Pararhizobium sp. A13: one gene and its partner. The protein of the gene in region 1 interacts with the protein of each later gene in a pairwise test. Links are inferred from orthologs where the notes say so. Each region holds a gene or a part of one and is shown in the gene's direction. Other genes may lie near its edges. The genes, in order: ccmE and WI754_RS03585.

Region 1 (3,292 bases):
ATATCGCTGCCCTTGGTGGCGGGGTGATCGGGCGCACCGCGGGGCTTTCGATCAGTAAGGCCGATCGCCAGCGGGCACTCGAGGCGGAATACCGTGCCTTGGAAGTGGCACGTGGCGGCCAGCCGGTCGTCTGGGAGGGATCGGGCATCAGCGGTTCCGTCGTTGCCGCCGCACCCTACCAGGTCGGTTCGCAGAACTGCCGCCAATACAGCCACACGGTGACGATCAAAGGGCAGGACAGCGTCGCGCGCGGCGCCGCCTGCCGCAACCCGAATGGCACCTGGACACCGCTGACCTGACACGATCCGCGCGATGTTGCGGCGAAACGCCTCAAATTTCCGTCATTTCCCGTTTTCCGATTGGAATGGCGTTGTCCGCATAGTAATTGAGCGCACATGCTGTTCTGGATCCTTGTTGCCACCCTGACGGCGGCTGTTGCCGCTGTCCTGCTGCTTCCGCTGCTACGTGCCGCCGCCGGCGCAGAGGTTCCGCAATCCCATGACGTCGAAGTCTATCGCGACCAGCTCGAGGAGCTGAAGCGCGACGAGAAAAATGGCCTGATTTCCGGCGAGGACGCGGAATTTGCGCGCGCCGAGGTGGCGCGCCGGCTGCTTGCGGCGACGGACGCGGTGAAGGCCGCGGGACCCGCTCAGCCAGCGCGGCGGGGCAACCGGCTGGCGCAGCTCGCCGTCATTCTTATCCTGCCTGCCATTGGCCTCTGTCTTTACCTACGCACGGGAAATCCGGACGTACCGGATGCGCCGCTCGCTGCGCGCCTGGCGAACCCGGGCGATGACATGAATATCCTGATCGCGCGGGCCGAGCAGCAGCTTGTCGCCAATCCGGAAGACGGAGCAGGTTGGGATGTTCTGGCACCGATTTATTATCGCAGCGGCAGGATCGAGGATGCTGCCGCAGCTTTCCGCAATGCGCTTCGGATTCTCGGGCCGACGCCCGCGCGTCTCGGCGGCTATGCCGAAAGCCTGATCGCGATTTCTGGCGGCTTGATCACCAACGAGGCGCAGGAGGCGCTGCGCAAATCGCTGGCGATCGAGCCGAACGACCCACGCGCGCAATTCTATCTGGCGCTTGCCTTGAAACAGGAAGGCAAGGCGCCGGAAGCGCTCGCGGCGTTCCAGCAGATCGTCAAGGCATCGCCAGCCGATGCGCCGTGGCTGCCGCTGGTCAATGAACATATCGCCAGCCTCAAGGGCGATGGCGCAGCACCCTCCGCGGATCAGGCGGGGAGCGCATTGGGCGGTCCTACGGCCGACGACGTCGCGGCAGCGCAGACCATGAATGCCGGCGACCGGAATGCTATGATCGAGGGTATGGTGGAGAGCCTTGCCGAAAAACTGAAGGACGATCCGAAGAATTTCGAAGGATGGATGCGGATCATCCGTTCCTATTCAGTGCTCGGTCAGAAAGAGAAGGCCGCCGAGGCCTTGAAACAAGGTTTGAGTGCCTTCCCGGCCGAGGGCGAGCAGGGCAAACAATTGCTGGCTTTGGCAGGCGAACTTGGCCTGACGGCCGATGGAGGCGTGAAGTGACCCGCAAGCAGAAGCGTCTGGCGATCATCGGCGGCGGCGTCAGCTTCATCATCGCGGCCGTGCTTCTGGTGATGTTCGCCTTCAGCCAGGCAGTTGCCTATTTCTACGTTCCCGGCGATCTCGCCAAGGCGCATCTGGCACCGGGCACCCGCATTCGGCTGGGCGGGCTGGTCGAGGCGGGGTCGGTCAAGCGCGGCGATGGCATGACGGTGAGTTTCAGCGTTACCGATACGCTCGAACGTGTGCCGGTGACTTACACGGGCATTCTTCCGGATCTCTTCCGCGAGGGGCAGGGCGTCGTCGCCGAAGGTGCGTTTGCGGCCGGCAGCCCGGTTTTCGTGGCCGATACGGTGCTCGCCAAGCATGACGAGACCTATATGCCGAAGGACGTGGCGGACCGGTTGAAGGCGCAGGGCGTGTCGCTCGGGGGCAAGGAAAATATCCAATGATCATCGAGTTCGGTCATTATGCGCTGGTTCTGGCGCTTGGCGTGTCGGTGTTGCAGGCGATCATGCCTGTTTTCGGCGCGGTGCGTGGCGACCGGGCCCTGATGGAGATCGGCACGGTCGCGGCCAAGGCGACCTTCCTGCTCGTCGCCCTCTCTTTCGGCGTTCTGACCTATGCCCATGTGACGTCGGATTTTTCCGTCCAGAACGTCTGGGAGAATTCGCATTCGCAGATCCCGCTGATCTACAAGTTTTCCGGTGTCTGGGGAAACCACGAAGGCTCGATGCTGCTGTGGATGCTGATCCTCACCTTCTTTTCGGCCCTGGTCGCGGTGTTTGGGGATAACCTGCCTGACACGTTGAAGGCCAATGTGCTTGCCGTTCAGGCCTGGATTGCCAGCGCCTTCTCGCTGTTCATCCTGTTGACGTCGAACCCCTTCAACCGGCTCATCGACGCGCCGGGCGAGGGGAGAGATCTCAATCCGGTGTTGCAGGATATCGGCCTCGCTATCCATCCACCCTTGCTTTACCTCGGCTATGTCGGATTTTCCGTCTGTTTCTCCTTTGCTGTGGCGGCCCTGATCGAGGGGCGCATCGATGCGGCCTGGGCGCGCTGGGTGCGGCCCTGGACGCTGGCTGCCTGGACCTGCCTGACGGCGGGAATCGCGATGGGATCCTACTGGGCCTATTATGAGCTTGGCTGGGGCGGTTGGTGGTTCTGGGACCCTGTAGAGAACGCCTCCTTCATTCCCTGGCTTGCCGGGACCGCGCTGCTTCACTCCGCGCTGGTGATGGAGAAGCGCGAGGCGCTGAAGATCTGGACCGTGCTGCTTGCGATCATGACCTTCTCGATGTCGCTGCTCGGCACGTTCCTTGTCCGCTCCGGCGTGCTCACCTCGGTTCACGCCTTTGCGACCGATCCGACGCGCGGCGTCTTCATTCTGGTCATTCTGATCCTTTTCATTGGCGGCGCCTTCTCGCTGTTCGCGTTCCGCGCCGCGCGTCTCAAGGCGGGCGGTCTGTTCGCGCCGATTTCGCGCGAGGGCGCACTGGTTCTCAACAACCTGATCCTGACGACGGCCGCAGCCACCGTTTTGACCGGTACGCTCTATCCGCTGGTGCTGGAAGCGCTGACGGGCTCGAAAATCTCGGTCGGACCACCCTTCTTCAACATGACGTTCGGGCTGTTGATGCTGCCGCTGCTCCTGGCGGTGCCGTTCGGGCCGTTGCTGGCCTGGAAGCGCGGCGACCTGCTGGGGGCTGGACAGCGGCTCTTCGCGGCGGTGGCGATCGGCC
Region 2 (3,205 bases), 1.6 Mb from region 1 along the record:
CCGAGGCGCTGGGTCTCGGCGGCATCTCGCACCTGCCGTTCGGCTATCTCTCGGCAGGTCAGCAGCGGCGCATGGCGATGGCCAAGCTGCTCGTCGCCTATCGCCCGATCTGGCTTTTGGACGAACCGACGGCGGCGCTGGATGCGAGTGCCGACCGGTTGTTTGCCGCTCTGGTGTCGCGCCATCTCGTCGCGGGCGGCATCGTCGTTGCGGCAACGCACCAGCCATTGGGGGTGGAGGCGAGGGAGTTGCGGATGACGGGGTTTGCGGGTGTTGCGGGGGGATTGGTTTGAATATCGAGTTTGCCGCAATCACCCCCTTCTGCCCTGTCGGGCATCTCCCCCTCAAGGGGGGAGATCGGCTGGCGCTCTCCCGTGCCATCACCCCTCATCCGGCCTTTTGGGCCACCCTCTTCTCCTCGTTGGGGAGAAGAGGGTGGCTGCGGCAAGCCCACGGAGAAATCCCCACGTCTCGTATCAACGAAACATTGGGTTCGAAGGAGCCGCGGCAAACTCCCTCTTCTCCCCAGCGGGGAGAAGGTGGCCCCAAGGGCCGGATGAGGGGGGCTTTGCATCTTGGTTCGGAGTTCAATGCATGACCTCTCTCTTCCTCCGCGACCTCAAACTCGCCATGCGCGCCGGCGGCGGGGCGTTGATCGGCGTGTTGTTCTTCATGACGGTCGTCGCCGTCGTTCCGTTTGCCGTCGGCCCCGATCTCAATCTTTTGTCGCGGATCGGGCCGGCGATCCTGTGGATTGGCGCTCTGCTTGCCTCGCTGCTCGGGCTCGACCGGTTGTTCCAGGCGGAGCGCGAGGATGGCTCGCTGGACCTGATGCTGATGCAGGAAACGCCGCTGGTGCTGACCGTGCTGGTGAAGTGCCTGGCGCACTGGACGGCGACCGGCCTGCCGCTGGTGATCGCCTCGCCACTGCTGGGGCTGTTCATGAACATGAACGAGCTTGCGATCGGCGCGACCATGCTGACGCTGCTTGCCGGCACGCCTGCCATCACCCTCATCGGGGCTGCCGGTGCTGCCGTTGCGGTGACGCTGCCGCGCGGCGGTCTGCTGGTGTCGATCCTGGTCCTGCCGCTTGCCATCCCCGTCCTGATCTTCGGGGTCAGCGCTGCCTATGCGGCCGTCGAGGATCCCGCGCCGTTCTTGCCGCCTTTGCTGATATTGATCGCAATTACGCTGTTCTTCGCCGTGATCGGACCGCTTTCGGCGGCATTGGCGCTGCGATCCGCGTCGGACTGACGCAAATGTGATCGAAACGTCTTCATTGAAGAGAGAGGCCTTCGGCGTTAAAGAAGCATCATGAGCGAAAACAGTCTGGCCATCCGCAAATTCAGCGACCTTGCCAATCCCACCCGGTTTCTTGGCCTGGCGGCGCGCGTGCTGCCGTGGCTGGCCGCGCTGACTGCGGCATTTTTCGCGGTTGGCCTCTACCTCTCCTTCACCACCGAGGGCGATTACCAGCAGGGCGAGACGGTACGCATCATGTATGTGCATGTGCCTGCCGCCTGGCTGTCGATGATGTGCTACACGGTGATGGCGGTCTCGGCGCTCGGGACGCTGGTCTGGCGGCATCCGCTGGCCGATGTTTCTGCCCGCGCCGCAGCGCCCATCGGCGCCTGCTTCACGTTTCTCGCGCTCGTCACAGGTTCGCTCTGGGGCAAGCCGATGTGGGGGACGTGGTGGGTCTGGGACGCGCGGCTGACCTCTGTTTTCGTGCTGTTCCTGATGTATCTCGGGCTGATCGCGCTCAACCGGGCGATGGACGATCCGGGCAAGGCGGCCAAGGTGTCGGCCGTCTTGATCCTCGTCGGTTTCGTCAATATCCCGATCATCAAGTTCTCGGTCGAATGGTGGAACACCCTGCATCAGCCGGCGAGTGTTCTCAGGCTCGGCGGCTCGGCCATTGATCCGGAGTTTTTAGCGCCGCTGCTGGTGATGGCGGTTGCCTTCACGCTGCTGTTCTTCACCCTACACATCGCCGCGATGCGCAACGAAATCTGGCGCCGCCGGGTGACCTCGATGCGCCGGCAGGCGGCCCGCAGCGCCGGCCGGGAGGTCTGATCATGATGACCCATACGGCCTACGTCGCCGCCAGCTATGGCGTCGCCGCCGTTACGGTGGCGGTCCTTATCCTTTGGGTATGGGCCGACGGGCGCGCCCGCCGCCGCGAATTACGGGCGCTGGATGATGCCGGCATCCGTCGTCGTTCGGCGCAGCCGGGAGAGGCGCAATGAGCGTCGAGACGGAAAATGCCCGGCCGGGGAAGATGCGCATCGTCTTTGCGGCTCTCCCGCTTTTGATCTTTGCCGGGTTGGCGGCGATTTTCTGGAGCCAGCTCGATTCCGGACGGGATATCAGCGAAATTCCGTCCGCGTTGATTGGCACCAAGGCACCGTCGCTGGACCTGCCGCCGCTTGAAGGCGCTGCCTTCAAGGGTGCTGCCATGCCGGCGCTGACCGATGCGGCGGTCAAGGGTAAACTGACGCTGGTCAATGTCTGGGCGTCCTGGTGCGTGCCCTGTCGCGAGGAAAACCCGATCATCCTCGAGCTGGCCAAGGATCCCCGGCTGACGGTGGTCGGGATCAACTACAAGGACCAGACCGAAAACGCGCTCAGGTTCCTCGGCGAACTCGGCAATCCGTTTTCGGCGATCGGCGTCGATCCGCGCGGCAAGGCGGCGATCGACTGGGGCGTTTATGGAATCCCGGAATCCTATCTGGTCGATGCGTCGGGGACCATCGTCTACAAGCGGGTAGGACCGTTTGACGAGCGCAGCCTGAAGGAAGGGCTTTATCCGGCGATCGAGAAGGCCGCGGCTGCGAAGTAGCAGCCATGCCGCTAAGGACGTCAGGCATTCCTTTTTCCCTCATTACCGGGCTTGTCCCGGTAATCCAGCCACGCGATGTCCATCGCGTGAAAGAGCCTTTGCCCAAGGACTTGGGCGCGCCGGATCCCGGCCACAAGGGCGAGGATGAGGGGAGAATGGGGCGTCCTCTGGGTAGCACAGTCGGGTTTTGCCGGCCGGTAGCTCTGCCAGGCTTGCGTTCGATCACGCTTTCAAAGAACCGGGACTGCGAGCACGCTCTGCGCGCCGCCTTGCCAAGCCTTCACTGCCTCCAGCGGATAAACCAGCATCAGCACGTTCAAGGTCAGGTTATCGCGGATCAGCCAGCCGGTGAAAATCTCGAAG

What was found.
Region 2: the proteins of ccmE (region 1) and WI754_RS03585 interact in binary tests that used the Escherichia coli proteins (3 or more experiments, as listed by UniProt). The link is inferred for Pararhizobium sp. A13 from one-to-one orthologs.

Annotation. Positions count from the first base shown.
Region 1 is NZ_CP149510.1:2,354,301-2,357,592, forward strand. What follows is about bases 293-3,272. They hold ccmE (cytochrome c maturation protein CcmE), read left to right. Parts: upstream 293-1,546; coding sequence 1,547-1,999; downstream 2,000-3,272. Other genes in these bases: WI754_RS11465 (hypothetical protein), read left to right, coding at 293-299; ccmI (c-type cytochrome biogenesis protein CcmI), read left to right, coding at 396-1,550; WI754_RS11480 (heme lyase CcmF/NrfE family subunit), read left to right, coding at 1,996-3,272. In the rest of the region: more of WI754_RS11465, read left to right, coding at 1-292; more of WI754_RS11480, read left to right, coding at 3,273-3,292. UniProt on the Escherichia coli protein: Heme chaperone required for the biogenesis of c-type cytochromes. Transiently binds heme delivered by CcmC and transfers the heme to apo-cytochromes in a process facilitated by CcmF and CcmH.
Region 2 is NZ_CP149510.1:746,154-749,358, reverse strand. Bases 303-3,195 are described here. They hold WI754_RS03585 (heme ABC transporter permease), read left to right. Parts: upstream 303-1,314; coding sequence 1,315-2,076; downstream 2,077-3,195. Other genes in these bases: WI754_RS03570 (DUF2585 domain-containing protein), read right to left, coding at 3,073-3,195; WI754_RS03575 (DsbE family thiol:disulfide interchange protein), read left to right, coding at 2,246-2,842; ccmD (heme exporter protein CcmD), read left to right, coding at 2,079-2,249; ccmB (heme exporter protein CcmB), read left to right, coding at 595-1,254. In the rest of the region: heme ABC exporter ATP-binding protein CcmA, read left to right, coding at 1-293; more of WI754_RS03570, read right to left, coding at 3,196-3,205. UniProt on the Escherichia coli protein: Required for the export of heme to the periplasm for the biogenesis of c-type cytochromes.